DNA from 2 places in the Streptomyces sp. NPDC050732 genome. Region 2 is predicted to be linked to the other one. Evidence: riboswitches for the same ligand, from Rfam matches in the RefSeq annotation. Region 2 holds a riboswitch; the other holds the start of a gene.
The links. A riboswitch is a leader RNA that binds a small molecule or an ion and turns the genes downstream of it on or off. The one in region 2 is predicted to bind glycine.

Region 1 (7,495 bases), on a different contig from region 2:
GGCAGGGACCCCTCTCAACCGGTGGTGACCGGCCCGCACTTGCCGCTGTAGCGACGTGATCAGTCCGTCGTACACAGGGGGCGAAGGCCCCTGGAGCGGGAGTCTTCATCCACGTCGCGATCTGTTACCAGACTTGACGGGGAAAGGATGCGCAACCGTGATGCTGATCGAGGTGTTCCGTTATGCGGACGCGGGTGAACGAGGGGCGAACACGGGGCAGTTGGGGCGCAAGGCGCCACGGGAGCCCATAGGGCCCCACCGGCACCAGAACGGACATCGCGTCCGTCGGCGCTGCTCAGTACTGCGCGGGGTAGCCGTAACCGCCGGCCTGGGCGGGGGCCGCCTGTGCCTCGCGGTCGTAGAACGGGCGGGCGTTGGCGCGCAGCCACATCGCGACCGGGTCGTAGTCGTCGGACATCGCGACGGTCGAGACGGGCAGGCCCTCCGGGACGGCGGGGATGGACTGCCGCATCATCGTCCGCACCGCGTCGACCGACGGCGGCGACGTGTCGTATACGTCCAGGCCGATGGCCAGATAGGGCGCCCCCAGCGCGGGCTGCACCCAGGCGCGGCGCAGGGAGCGCACCGCGGGGGTGCGGTGCGCGTTCTGCGTCAACAGGGCGTAGAACTGGGGGATTTCGATGCTGGGCTCGGTGAGCCTGAGCGGTCCCGCGGGCAGCAGGTCGAGGCCGGTGGCGATGCGGCGCAGGTCGAGCCAGGGGATGCCGACGCCGCCGCCGGGCGCGTGCGGGTTGAGCCAGAGGCCGTAGTGGTCGGGGTAGAGGGTGCGGGCGATGTCGGTGCCGCGCACCACTTCATAGCTGCGGTTCCAGCCACTGGCGGAGAGTTCCTGGGCGGAGGTCACACAGGGGGCGTAGCCGAGGCCGTCGACCTCCATGTTCCCGTACTGGGCGTCGGGGGAGCCGGCCTGGCCGTGCCAGAGCAGCATCCACACCCGGTCGGCGGCGAGGGCGCGCAGCAGCGCCTCGTACGCGTCGTAACGCCCCGGCGTCACCTGGCGCAGCAACTGCTCCAACTGCCCGGCCGTGCCCGACGCACTCACCCGTAACCGCTCCTTCGTGACGATCTCGGTGGACCCGAGGAATGGACCCGAGTAATGGACCCAAGGAATGGAACCAGCTTAAGCGGCGATCCGGTGGTAGAACGGCCGCACCTTCGCACGCAGCCAGTCGCCGACCGGGTCCTGCGCCACGTCGAGCAGCACGAGGTTCACCGGCCACGGGGCCGGGACCTGGCCGAGGGCGCGGCCGAGGGCCGCCATGGGGAGCTCGCGGGCGTTGCCGTCCCAGGTGGCCAGTTCGACGCCGACGAAGAGGACCGGGGCGTCCGTCTCGATGTCGGCCAGGCAGCGGCGCGCGGTGAGCACCACGCCGGTCGCCTCGAACTCACGGCCGGCGGCGGCGAGGAAGTCGACCGGGTCGTGCTGCCAGTCCGGTTCGTAGAGGCGGACCCGGCCGCCGGTGGCGGGGCCGTCCAGCGGGGTGCGGCCGACTCGGCTGAGCTCGGCGACGGCGGGCGGCGGCAGCGGGACGCCGACGGTGCCGTCCGGGTTCAGCGCGATGCCCAGCTGCGGGGGGAGGCCGCGGGCGAACTCCACGGCGGGCGCCACGGTGCGGCCCATCCGGTCGGCGGCGTCGCCGAGGGCCTGCCGGAACTGCTGTTCGGAGCTGAAGACGGGGACGTACGCCTGGCCGTCGATCTCCAGGGTCGGCAGGTCCAGGGTGCCGCTGTCGGGGCCGCCGCCGTTCGGCAGCGGGATCCAGATCTGGCTGCGGCCGAGCACCTCGACGATCCGGCCGCCCGCCGACGCGTCGGCACCGAGGGAGGCGGCGAGGACCTCCTCCAGTTCGTTGCCCGGCCATCCGCCGTACGGATGGGCATGTGCCTGCGCCGGAAAGTCCATCTGTCCGTCCAACCCCTGCTCGCGACCGCTCTGCCTGCGGCTCGAACCCTAGCGCCGCTGGACTCAGCGGTCGAAGGCGATCGCCCGGAGCGCCTGTGCCGCGTCGCGGTCGAGCAGTACCGCGGAGTGGCAGCCGCGCGGCAGGTCGCCGCGCTCGGTGGCGCCGACGAGGCGGCCGACGGTCCTGCGGTGCCGCGTGAACGCGTACCGCGAGACGCCTCTGCCGCGCTCGCGCTGGCCCTGGAGCGCCGTGTCCACGGGGACGTCGAGCAGCAGCAGGTGCAGGGCGGCGCCGCGGCGGGCGGCCTCGCGGGCGAGCCAGCGGCGCACCCACGCCTGGGTACCGCAGTCGTGCACGACGACGCCGGCGCCGGTGCGCAGGGTGCGGCGCAGGCCCGCGTAGTGCGCGAGGCGGACCAGGGGGCGGTAGACCGCGTAGGGCAGCAGGCGCGGCATGCGGCGGGCCCAGCGGTCGCGGGTGTCCTGGGAGTCGATGCGCGGGCCCGTGACGGCCTGCCGCATCAGCGTCGACTTTCCGCCACCGGGCAGGCCGGAGACGACGACGAGGTCGCCCTCGCCGAAGGTGAGGCGGCGGGGGCTGTGGCCGGCCCGGTGCCGCAGGTCCCGGACGACGGCCACGGGGAGCGGGCCGCAGCTCTCCGCGGCCGGGGTGGTGGCCTGCTTGGGCAGCGCCACCCCCGTGGTAGTGGCAAAGACACTGGTCCTGCTGCGCACCGTGATCGGCCTCCCCGTAGCGGTCACGTACTGCTTTCCCCAGCAAGTGTAAAGAGAAGGTAATGCGGCACAAGAGCATTCCGGGCAGTGCGCTCCGTATCCGGGCACCACTCCCCGTGGACAGGGTCGCGTGCAATGATGTGCCCGCCAACTCCATACCGGCCGTTTGAATCCGCGCGGGAGAGTCCCCGGAGCCAGCACGCACGCGTGCCCGGGGCGCCGAAGGAGCAAGTCCCTCCCTTGAATCTCTCAGGCCCCGTACCGCGCGGGCGAGGCACATCTGAAAAGCGGGCCGCCCCGGTGGTCCCACCCAAGGTGCAAGCCGGGCGTCTCACATATCGGGACACGCTCGGCGAACCTCTCAGGTTCCGATGACAGATGGGGAGGATCGACCTCGCCCGTCATGCCCTGGGAGTTCCTTCATGAGCACTGCCCCCCGTCTGACAGCCCTCGATGCCGTGCATCGTGCGCTCGGCGCGACCATGACCGACTTCGCGGGCTGGGACATGCCGCTGCGGTACGCCAGCGAGCGCGACGAGCACAACGCCGTGCGCACCAAGGCCGGTCTCTTCGACCTCTCCCACATGGGTGAGATCACGGTCACAGGACCGGAGGCCGTGGACTTCCTGAACTTCTCGCTGGTCGGCAACATCGGCTCCGTCGGTGTCGGCCGTGCCCGCTACACGATGATCGTCGCCGAGGACGGCGGGATCCTGGACGACCTGATCGTCTACCGCCTCGGCGAGGCGGAGACCCCCGAGTACATGATCGTCGCCAACGCCTCCAACGCGCAGACCGTGCTGGACGAGCTGAGCGACCGCGTGGCGGAGTTCGACGCCGAGGTGCGTGACGACCGCGAGGCGTACGCGCTCCTCGCCGTCCAGGGCCCCGAGTCCCCCGGCATCCTGAAGTCAGTCACGGATGCCGACCTGGACAACCTGAAGTACTACGCGGGCCTGCCCGGCACCGTCGCGGGCGTCCCCGCGCTGATCGCCCGCACCGGCTACACCGGCGAGGACGGCTTCGAGCTCTTCGTCGCCCCCGGTGACGCCGAGCAGCTGTGGAACGCGCTGATGGAGGCGGGCACGCCGGTCGGCATGGTCCCGGCCGGCCTCTCCTGCCGCGACACGCTGCGCCTGGAGGCGGGCATGCCGCTGTACGGGCACGAGCTGACCGCCGAGCTGACGCCCTTCGACGCCGGGCTCGGTCGCGTCGTCAAGTTCGAGAAGACGTCACAGGCGGACTCCTTCGTGGGCCGCGCGGCCCTGGCCGCCGCCGCCGAGCGCGCCGAGACCGCCCCGCCGCGCAAGCTGGTCGGCCTGGTCGCCGAGGGCCGCCGGGTCCCGCGCGCGGGCTTCTCCGTGGTCGCCGACGGCAAGGTCATCGGCGAGGTCACCTCGGGCGCCCCGTCCCCGACGCTGGGCAAGCCGATCGCGATGGCGTACGTCGACGCCGAGCACGCCGCTCCGGGCACGCCGGGTGTCGGTGTGGACATCCGCGGTACGCACGAGCCCTACGAGGTCGTGGCCCTGCCGTTCTACAAGCGCCAGAAGTGACCCCCCGCACATCGTCCCCGTTCCGCAGCACCCACCCGCGTACAGGAGAATTCGACTCATGAGCAACCCCCAGCAGCTGCGTTACAGCAAGGAGCACGAGTGGCTGTCGGCCACCGAGGACGGCGTGGCGACGGTCGGCATCACCGAGCACGCGGCCAACGCGCTCGGTGACGTCGTCTTCGCCCAGCTGCCCGAGGTCGGCGACACGCTGATCGCGGGCGAGTCCTGCGGCGAGCTGGAGTCGACCAAGTCGGTCAGCGACCTCTACTCCCCGGTGAACGGCGAGGTCGTCGCCGCCAACCAGGAGGTCGTCGACGACCCCTCGCTGGTCAACTCCGCCCCGTTCGAGGGCGGTTGGCTGTTCAAGGTGCGCATCACGGACGAGCCGGACGACCTGATGTCCGCCGATGAGTACACCGCCTTCACCGCCGGCTGACCCATACCGATAGGGATCGTGTGATGTCGCTTCTGAACACCCCTCTCCACGAGCTGGACCCGGACGTCGCCGCCGCCGTCGACGCCGAGCTCCACCGCCAGCAGTCCACCCTGGAAATGATCGCCTCGGAGAACTTCGCTCCGGTCGCCGTCATGGAGGCCCAGGGCACCGTCCTCACCAACAAGTACGCCGAGGGCTACCCCGGCCGCCGCTACTACGGCGGCTGTGAGCACGTCGACGTCGCCGAGCAGATCGCGATCGACCGGCTCAAGGAGCTGTTCGGCGCCGAGTACGCGAACGTCCAGCCGCACTCCGGCGCCTCCGCGAACCAGGCCGCCCTCTTCGCAATCGCCCAGCCCGGCGACACGATCCTCGGCCTCGACCTGGCGCACGGCGGCCACCTCACCCACGGCATGCGCCTGAACTTCTCCGGCAAGCAGTTCAACGTGGTCCCCTACCACGTCGACGAGGCCGGTCTGATCGACATGGCCGAGGTCGAGCGCCTGGCCAAGGAGAACAACCCGAAGGTGATCATCGCGGGCTGGTCGGCCTACCCGCGCCACCTGGACTTCGCCGAGTTCCGCCGGATCGCCGACGAGGTCGGCGCGAAGCTGTGGGTCGACATGGCGCACTTCGCCGGGCTCGTCGCCGCCGGTCTGCACCCGAACCCGGTGCCGTTCGCCGACGTGGTGACCTCCACCACGCACAAGACCCTCGGCGGCCCGCGCGGCGGCATCATCCTGGCCCGCAGCAAGGACTTCGCGAAGAAGCTGAACTCCGCGGTCTTCCCCGGCTTCCAGGGCGGCCCGCTGGAGCACGTGATCGCGGCCAAGGCCGTCTCCTTCAAGGTCGCCGCCTCGGAGGAGTTCAAGGAGCGCCAGCAGCGCACCCTGGACGGCGCCCGCATCCTCGCCGAGCGCCTGGTCCAGGACGACGCGAAGGCCGTCGGCGTCGACGTCCTGTCCGGCGGCACGGACGTGCACCTGGTCCTCGTCGACCTGCGCAACAGCGAGCTCGACGGCCAGCAGGCCGAGGACCGCCTCCACGAGGTCGGCATCACGGTCAACCGCAACGCGGTCCCGAACGACCCGCGGCCCCCGATGGTCACCTCGGGCCTGCGGATCGGCACCCCGGCGCTCGCCACGCGCGGCTTCCAGGAGGCGGACTTCCGCGAGGTCGCCGACATCATCGCCGAGGCCCTCAAGCCAGGCTTCGACGCGGACGCCCTCAAGGCCCGGGTGACCGCTCTGGCCGACAAGCACCCGCTGTACCCCAACCTGTAGCATTTTCGTACGCTTTCCTTCGTACGAAACGACGGGGCACCGCGCACACTGGAAGTGAACACAGTGAGTGCGGTGCCCCGGCTCGTGTCCGGCTCACGCCCCGCTCTCTGCACCACCCCGGCAGACAACGGCGTCTACCAACCACCCTTTGGAGTTCTCGTGGCCATCTCGGTCTTCGACCTGTTCTCGATCGGCATCGGCCCGTCCAGCTCCCACACGGTCGGTCCGATGCGCGCGGCCCGCATGTTCGCGAGCCGCCTCAAGAACGAGGGCCTCATGGCCCACACCGCCGCGATACGGGCGGAGCTGTACGGCTCGCTCGGCGCCACCGGCCACGGCCACGGCACCCCCAAGGCCGTCCTGCTCGGCCTGGAGGGCGAGTCGCCCCGCACGGTGAACGTGGAGACGGCCGACGACCGCGTGGAGGAGATCAAGAGCGGCGGCCGCCTCAACCTGCTCGGCATGCACGAGATCGGCTTCGACTTCGACGAGGACCTGATCCTGCACCGCCGCAAGGCGCTGCCGTACCACGCCAACGGCATGACGGTCTTCGCGTACGACCACGAGGGCGCCCTCCTCCTGGAGAAGACGTACTACTCCGTGGGTGGCGGCTTCGTCGTGGACGAGACCGTCCTCAATCAAGAGGGCGCGGCCGGTGAGAACCCGATCGTGCCGGACGACACCGTCCTGAAGTACCCCTTCCGCACCGGTGACGAGCTGCTCCGGCTCGCCGAGGAGACCGGCCTGTCCATCTCCGCGATGATGCTGGAGAACGAGAAGGCCTGGCGCACGGAGGAGGAGATCCGCGAGGGGCTCCTCGACATCTGGCGGGTCATGCAGGCGTGCGTCTCCCGCGGCATGTCGCGCGAGGGCATCCTGCCGGGCGGCCTGAAGGTGCGCCGCCGGGCCGCGAACTCGGCCAGGCAGCTGCGCGCCGAGGGCGACCCGCAGGCCCGCGCCATGGAGTGGATCACCCTCTACGCGATGGCCGTGAACGAGGAGAACGCGGCCGGCGGCCGGGTCGTGACCGCCCCGACGAACGGCGCGGCGGGCATCATCCCGGCGGTCCTGCACTACTACATGAACTTCATCCCCGGGGCCGACGAGGACGGCGTGGTCCGCTTCCTGCTCGCCGCGGGCGCCATCGGCATGCTGTTCAAGGAGAACGCCTCGATCTCCGGCGCCGAGGTCGGCTGCCAGGGCGAGGTCGGCTCGGCCTGCTCGATGGCGGCGGGCGCGCTCGCCGAGGTCCTGGGCGGCTCCCCGGAGAAGGTCGAGAACGCGGCCGAGATCGGCATGGAGCACAACCTCGGCCTGACCTGCGACCCGGTCGGCGGCCTCGTCCAGATCCCGTGCATCGAGCGCAACGGCATGGCGGCGGTCAAGGCCGTCACCGCGGCCAAGATGGCGATGCGGGGCGACGGCTCCCACAAGGTCTCCCTCGACAAGGTCATCAAGACCATGAAGGAGACGGGCGCCGACATGAGCGTCAAGTACAAGGAGACGGCCCGCGGCGGCCTTGCGGTCAACATCATCGAGTGCTGACGCGCTGCGCGGTCGA
Region 2 (7,495 bases):
CGAATTTCCCGAGGTCACGATCTCCAAGATCCGGTTTCTGGAGTCCGAGGGGCTCATCGAGCCCCAGCGCACCCCTTCCGGATACCGGAAGTTCAGCCCGGAGGACGTCGAGCGGCTCGGTCAGGTCCTGCGGATGCAGCGGGACCACTATCTGCCGCTCAAGGTCATCCGTGAGCACCTCGACGCGCTGGAGCGCGGCGAGAGGCCCCCGATGCCGTCCCTGGGGCGTCAGGGGGACGTCGGCGACGCCCAGGGCCCCGGCGAGGCCGAGGGGCCGACGGCGGCCCGTGTGGGCCGTGCCGAGCTGCTGGCGGCCGCCGAGATCGACGAGGTACAGCTCGCCGAGTGGGAGGCGTACGGCCTCGTCGCACCGTTGCCGGACGGCGGGTACGACGCGGAGGCGGTCACGGTCGCCTCACTCGTGGTCGAACTCGGCCGGTTCGGCATCGAGCCACGGCACCTGCGGGCCATGAAGGCCGCCGCGGATCGCGAGGCCGGGCTCGTCGACCAGGTGCTCGCTCCGCTGCGGCGGCACCGTAATCCGCAGACCAGAGCCCATGCCGAGGCCCGCGCCAAAGAGCTGGCGGGCCTGACGGGGCGGCTGCATTCGGCGCTCGTGCAGACGGCGCTCGGCATCAGATTGCCCTGACTCGCCCAGTCCCGTCCGGTACTCGGCGGGTGCCCGACTACCCAAACCTGCCAGCCACGTCCTAGGGTTGCTGTGTGAACGAGCTCGACGTCGTAGGTGTCCGGGTCGAAATGCCCTCCAACCAGCCGATCGTGCTCCTGCGTGAAGTGGGAGGCGACCGGTACCTCCCCATCTGGATCGGTCCAGGTGAGGCGACCGCCATCGCCTTCGCGCAGCAGGGCATGGCACCCGCACGGCCGCTGACCCACGACCTGTTCAAGGACGTGCTGGAAGCGGTGGGCCAGGAGCTCTCCGAAGTGCGCATCACGGACCTGCGGGAAGGGGTCTTCTACGCGGAGCTGGTCTTCGCCAGCGGTGTCGAGGTGAGCGCGCGTCCGTCCGACGCCATAGCGCTGGCCCTGCGCACCGGGACGCCCATCTTCGGAAGCGACGGTGTCCTGGACGACGCCGGCATCGCGATCCCGGACGAGCAGGAGGACGAGGTGGAGAAGTTCCGCGAGTTCCTCGACCAGATCTCGCCCGAGGACTTCGGCACCAACAGCCAGTGAGCCGCTTCCTGCGGCTCTCCGTCGGGCCATTCGGCTAGCCTTTCCCCGCGGTGAGGTACGGGAAACCACTCTCAGGGTGATTATCACTCGGCGTGCCGAGTGTGGCGATCGTTGACGAGCCCCTGGCGACTGCCTACCGTCGAGAAGGCAGGTCAAGGAGGGAGGTCGGCGTGAGAAGCAGCGGCGACGGTACGGCGATGGGCGGTCCGTACCCGCTCCACGGCGGCGCGGCCGGTCACTCTCCGACTCGACCGATGGCGGTCCAGGGGAGCGGGGACACGACGTCCGAGCATTCCGAGCAGGTCGGCTACCGCGGTCCCACCGCGTGCGCGGCCGCGGGCATCACCTACCGGCAACTCGACTACTGGGCCCGTACGGGCCTGGTCGAGCCCAGCGTGCGGGCCGCGGGCGGCTCAGGGACGCAGCGGCTCTACAGCTTCCGCGACGTCGTCGTCCTCAAGATCGTGAAGCGGTTCCTCGACACCGGGGTCTCGCTGCAGAACATCCGTACGACGGTGCAGCATCTGCGGGAGCGCGGGTTCCGCGACCTGGAGCGGATGACGCTGATGAGCGACGGCGCCACGGTCTACGAGTGCACGTCCTCCAGCGAGGTCCACGAGCTGCTCCAGGGCGGCCAGGGGGTCTTCGGGATCGCTGTGGGGGTCGTCTGGCGTGACGTCGAGGCCGCGCTGTCCCAGCTGCACGGCGAGCGCATCGACACCGGGGAGACGCTCATCGGGCACAATCCGGCCGACGAGCTGGCCAGAAGGCGCAACAAGGCGGTCTGAGGCCGCGTTGTCAGTGGCGTAGGGCAGCATCGGAGATGTGAGAAGCGCCCCGACGATCCTGCATCTGGACATGGATGCCTTCTACGCGTCCGCGGAGCAGGCCGCGAAGCCCAGTCTGCGTGGCAAGGCCGTGGTCGTGGGCGGGCTGGGGCCGCGGGGTGTGGTGGCGACCGCTTCTTACGAGGCGCGGCGGTTCGGAGTGCACTCGGCGATGCCCATGGGGCAGGCGCGCAGGCTGGCGCCGAACGCCGCGTATCTCGTGCCGCGCTTCGGGTTGTACCGGGAGATCAGCGAGCAGGTGATGGGGCTCCTGCGGGAGCTGTCGCCGCTGGTGGAGCCGCTCAGCCTGGACGAGGCCTTCGTGGACCTGGAGGCCGGCGGCGTCGCCGACGACGAGGAGTCGGCCAGGGCCGTGGGGGAGCGGCTGCGGGCAGACATCAGGGCGGTGACGGGGCTCGCCGGGTCGGTGGGGCTCGCCGTCTCCAAGATGCTGGCGAAGATCGCCTCGGAGGAGGCCAAGCCGAACGGTCTCGTGCTGATCGCCCCGGGGACGGAGCGCGCCCTGCTGGGGCCGATGTCCGTGCGGACGTTGCCCGGGGTGGGGCCTGCTACGGGGGACCATTTGCGGCGGGCCGGGATCACGACGGTCGAGGAGCTCGCGGAGGCGGGTGAGGACGAGCTCGTACGACTGCTGGGGAAGGCCCACGGGGGCTCGCTGTACGCGATGGCGCTCGCGCACGACGAGCGGCCCGTGGTGGCCGAGCGGGAGTCGAAGTCGGTCAGCGTCGAGGACACGTACGACGTGGACATCCACGACCGGGTGCGGGTCAGGGCGGAGGTGGGGCGGCTCGCGGAGCGGTGTGTGCAGCGGCTGCGGGCGGCCGGGCACTCCGGGCGGACCATCGTGCTCAAGGTGCGGAGGTTCGACTTCTCGACGCTGACGCGGTCCGAGACGCTGCGCGGGCCCACGGACGACCCTGGAGTGGTGCGGGAGGCCGCGGCGCGGTTGCTGGAGTCCGTGGACACCACGGGAGGGGTGCGGCTGCTCGGAGTGGGCGTCACGGGGCTCGCGGACTACACGCAGGAGGATCTCTTCGCGCAGGCCCAGGCTGCTGAGGCGGCCCTGGCCGGTGCCGAAGGGGCGGCGGGGGAGGATGCCGGTGGGGCGGCGGCCGCGGAGGTGGCCGCGGGTGATCCGGAGGGGGAGCGGGCCGTGGAGCCGGTGGTGCCTGCCGAGCGGCGGTGGGTGGCCGGGCACGACGTGCGGCATGCCGAGTACGGGCACGGCTGGGTGCAGGGGAGCGGGCTCGGGCGGGTGACGGTGCGCTTCGAGACGCCGTACTCGCCGCCCGGACGGGTGCGGACGTTCCGGACGGACGACCCGGACCTGGAGCCTGCGGAGCCGTTGCCGCTGGTCGCCGCCGGGCCGGGGCGCGTGACGGCGGCAGGAGCGGGGCTCGAAGCGGCGTCTGAAGCGGCTCGGGCGGCGGTGGAGGGCTAGGGCGTGTGTCGGTCAGGGGGCTTCCGTGCCGGCGATACGGCCGAAGTCCTGGTCGGGCGGGGGTGGGGACGGCGGGGCGTTCGGCGGTGTCGTGTCCAGGCCGTAGTGGTGGTAGAGCTGGAGTTCCTGCTCGGGGGAGAGGTGGCGGCCCACCCCGAAGTCCGGGGCGTCCTTGATCAGGGCGCGCTCGAAGGGGATGTGCAGGGTGCCGTCCTCGGCCAGCTCGCTCGGCTCCAGCGGGACGAAGGCGTCGCGGCTGAACAGGCCGGTGCGTATGGCGGCCCACTCCGGGGCGCCGGTGGCGTCGTCGAGGTAGACCTCGTCGATCGTGCCGATCTTGGTCCCGTTCCGGTCGAACGCCTTGCGGCCGATCAGGTTGCGCGGATCGATATCGGTCTGCACGGGCCCTCCAGCTGGTCGCGGCTCGTCGGAAACGGGCGTAACTCATCTTTAATCATTCGTAGTCACTACGAAAGAGCACTTCGGGGCAGGTGGCCACTTGAGGGAACGGCCGGGGTCCTCGCTGGTAGGCTGACGCTTGGCTGCTGACCCCGTGCGGGAGAGCTCTCCGGAAGGCACTTCCCGGAGGCGCCGAAGGAGCAAATCCTCCCCGGAATCTCTCAGGCACCCGTACCGCACGGACGAGGTCACTCTGGAAAGCAGGGCGGGCGTCGGGCGGGCACGTTCGGAACCCTTCCTCACCGACGGTGAAAGCAGATCTGTCGAAACAGACGGGTCTGTGAAGCTCTCAGGTTGAGATGACAGAGGGGGAGGCCGTCCGGGTACCCGCGCCGTGGTACCCCTCGCAGGTCGTGCAGACCAGGAGGCCTCCGCAATGACTGCCACCCATCGCACCCCGCTCTCGGAGCTTGAGCAGGGCATCCCCTTCGAGCAGCGGCACATAGGGCCCGATGCGGAAGCGCGGGCGAAGATGCTCGCCCAGGTCGGGTACGGCTCGCTCGACGAGCTGACGGCCGCCGCGGTGCCGGATGTGATCAAGAACGCCGAGGCGCTGGACCTGCCCGGCGCGCGCTCCGAGGCCGAGGTGCTGGCCGAACTGCGCTCCCTCGCCGACCGGAACCAGGTCCTCGACTCCATGATCGGACTCGGGTACTACGGCACCTTCACGCCGCCGGTGATCCTGCGGAACGTGATGGAGAACCCGGCCTGGTACACGGCCTACACGCCGTACCAGCCCGAGATCTCGCAGGGCCGTCTTGAGGCGCTGCTCAACTTCCAGACCATGGTCGCCGAGCTGACCGGCCTGCCCACCTCCGGAGCCTCGCTGCTCGACGAGGGCACCGCCGCCGCCGAGGCCATGGCCCTCTCGCGCCGCATGGGCAAGGTCAAGAACGGCGTGTTCGTCGTCGACGCCGACGCCCTGCCGCAGACCATCGCCGTCATCCGGACCCGCGCCGAACCGACCGGTGTCGAGGTCGTCGTCGCCGACCTGAGCGAGGGCCTGCCCGCCGAGGTCGCCGAGCGCGGTGTCGTCGGCGTACTCGTCCAGTACCCGGGTGCCTCCGGTGCCGTCCGCGACATCAAGCCGCTCATCGACCAGGCGCACGAGCTCGGTGCCGTCGTCACCGTCGCCGCCGACCTGCTCGCCCTGACGCTGCTCACCTCGCCCGGCGACCTCGGCGCCGACATCGCCGTCGGCACGACGCAGCGCTTCGGTGTGCCGATGGGCTTCGGCGGCCCGCACGCCGGTTACATGGCGGTCCGCGAGAAGTTCGCCCGCAGCCTGCCCGGGCGGCTCGTCGGCGTCTCCGTCGACGCCGACGGCAACAAGGCCTACCGGCTCGCGCTGCAGACCCGTGAGCAGCACATCCGCCGCGAGAAGGCCACCAGCAACATCTGTACCGCTCAGGTGCTGCTCGCCGTCATGGCCGGAATGTATGCCGTCTACCACGGGCCCGACGGTCTGAAGGCCATCGCGCGGCGCACCCACCGGTACGCGACGCTGCTCGCCGCCGGTCTCACCGGGGGCGGCTACGAAGTCGTCCACGGCGCCTACTTCGACACGCTCACGGTGCGGGCGCCCGGCAAGGCCGAGCAGCTGGTGGCCGCCGCCCGCGAGGGTGGCGTCAACATCCACCTCGTCGACGCCGACCACGTCTCCCTGTCCTGCGACGAGACGACCACGCGCCGGCAGCTCAGCGCGGTCTGGGGCGCCTTCGGCGTCGACGCCGACGTGGAGGCGCTCGACGCCGCCGTCGCGGACACGCTGCCCCAGGGCCTGCTGCGCGGCGACGACTACCTGACGCACCCGGTCTTCCACCAGTACCGCTCCGAGACGTCGATGCTGCGCTACCTGCGCAAGCTCGCCGACCGCGACTACGCGCTCGACCGCGGCATGATCCCGCTGGGCTCCTGCACCATGAAGCTCAACGCGACCACCGAGATGGAGCCCGTCACCTGGCCCGAGTTCGGCCAGCTGCACCCCTTCGCGCCCGCCCAGCAGGCCCAGGGCTACCTCACGCTCATCCGTGAGCTGGAGGAGCGGCTCGCCGAGGTGACCGGGTACGACAAGGTCTCCCTGCAGCCCAACGCCGGTTCGCAGGGTGAGCTCGCCGGTCTGCTCGCCGTCCGTGGCTACCACCGGGCCAACGGCGACGAGCAGCGCACCGTCTGCCTCATCCCGTCCTCCGCCCACGGCACGAACGCCGCGAGCGCCGTCATGGCCGGCATGAAGGTCGTCGTCGTGAAGACCGCCGACGACGGCGAGGTCGACATAGCGGACCTGCGCGCCAAGATCGAGAAGCACCGTGACGAGCTCTCCGTGCTGATGATCACGTACCCCTCGACGCACGGCGTCTTCGAGGAGCACGTGGCCGACATCTGCGCGGAGGTGCACGAGGCCGGCGGTCAGGTGTACGTCGACGGGGCCAACCTCAACGCCCTGGTGGGTCTCGCCAAGCCGGGCCACTTCGGCGGCGACGTCTCGCACCTGAACCTGCACAAGACCTTCTGCATCCCGCACGGCGGCGGCGGTCCCGGCGTCGGCCCGGTCGGTGTGCGCGAGCACCTCGCGCCGTACCTGCCCAACCACCCGCTGCAGCCCGCCGCCGGCCCCGAGACCGGCGTCGGCCCGATCTCCGCCGCGCCCTGGGGCTCCGCCGGCATCCTGCCGATCTCCTGGTCGTATGTGCGCCTCATGGGCGGCGAGGGCCTCAAGCGCGCCACCCAGGTCGCGGTGCTCTCCGCCAACTACATCGCCAAGCGCCTGGAGCCGCACTACCCGGTGCTCTACACCGGTCCCGCCGGTCTGGTCGCGCACGAGTGCATCGTCGATCTGCGGCCGATCAGCAAGGCGACCGGTGTCAGCGTCGACGACATCGCGAAGCGCCTCATCGACTACGGCTTCCACGCGCCCACCATGTCGTTCCCCGTCGCGGGAACCCTGATGATCGAGCCGACCGAGAGCGAGGACCTGGCCGAGATCGACCGGTTCTGCGAGGCGATGATCGCCATCCGCCGGGAGATCGAGAAGGTCGGCTCCGGCGAGTGGGCCGCCGACGACAACCCGCTGCGGAACGCCCCGCACACCGCCGCCGCGCTCGGCGGCGAGTGGGAGCACGGTTACAGCCGTGAGGAGGCCGTCTTCCCGGCCGGGGTCTCCGCCGCGGACAAGTACTGGCCGCCGGTGCGCCGTATCGACCAGGCGTACGGCGACCGGAACCTGGTCTGCTCCTGCCCGCCGCTGGATGCGTACGAGGACTGATGTCCGCGCCCGCGTGAGGCGGGCATGCGGCGGGGCCGGTTCGGAGAGTTCTCTCCGGGCCGGCCCCTCGTCTGTTCGGTGGTGCGCTGCTGCGGACTTGCGGTGTGGTGCGGTCGCGCGGATGTGCCGTCGGTGCTCAGGCGGCTGTCATGACCTGGTCGGTGCCCAGCGGTCGGTGCGGGGCGATGATCTGGCCGTCCGGCAGCAGCTCACCGGTGTCCTCGAAGAGCAGGACGCCGTTGCACAGCAGGCTCCAGCCCTGCTCCGGGTGGCTCGCCATGAGGA

Region 1: it holds a riboswitch for glycine, as region 2 does, so the genes downstream of both, gcvT (glycine cleavage system aminomethyltransferase GcvT) here and gcvP (aminomethyl-transferring glycine dehydrogenase) in region 2, are expected to answer to the same signal.

The regions. Positions count from the first base shown of each region.
Region 1 is NZ_JBFAHP010000050.1:43,563-51,057, reverse strand. It holds gene AB0H82_RS33390 (enhanced serine sensitivity protein SseB C-terminal domain-containing protein) at 296-1,063, opposite strand; gene AB0H82_RS33385 (enhanced serine sensitivity protein SseB) at 1,142-1,924, opposite strand; gene AB0H82_RS33380 (AAA family ATPase) at 1,988-2,665, opposite strand; glycine riboswitch at 2,827-2,933, shown strand; gene gcvT (glycine cleavage system aminomethyltransferase GcvT) at 3,082-4,215, shown strand; gene gcvH (glycine cleavage system protein GcvH) at 4,274-4,651, shown strand; gene glyA (serine hydroxymethyltransferase) at 4,675-5,934, shown strand; gene AB0H82_RS33360 (L-serine ammonia-lyase) at 6,094-7,479, shown strand.
Region 2 is NZ_JBFAHP010000024.1:6,808-14,302, forward strand. It holds gene AB0H82_RS22065 (MerR family transcriptional regulator) at 1-649, shown strand, start outside; gene AB0H82_RS22070 (bifunctional nuclease family protein) at 724-1,197, shown strand; gene AB0H82_RS22075 (MerR family transcriptional regulator) at 1,368-1,985, shown strand; gene AB0H82_RS22080 (DNA polymerase IV) at 2,023-3,486, shown strand; gene AB0H82_RS22085 (PRC-barrel domain-containing protein) at 3,499-3,888, opposite strand; glycine riboswitch at 4,033-4,132, shown strand; gene gcvP (aminomethyl-transferring glycine dehydrogenase) at 4,322-7,210, shown strand; gene AB0H82_RS22095 (DUF5999 family protein) at 7,347-7,495, opposite strand, start outside.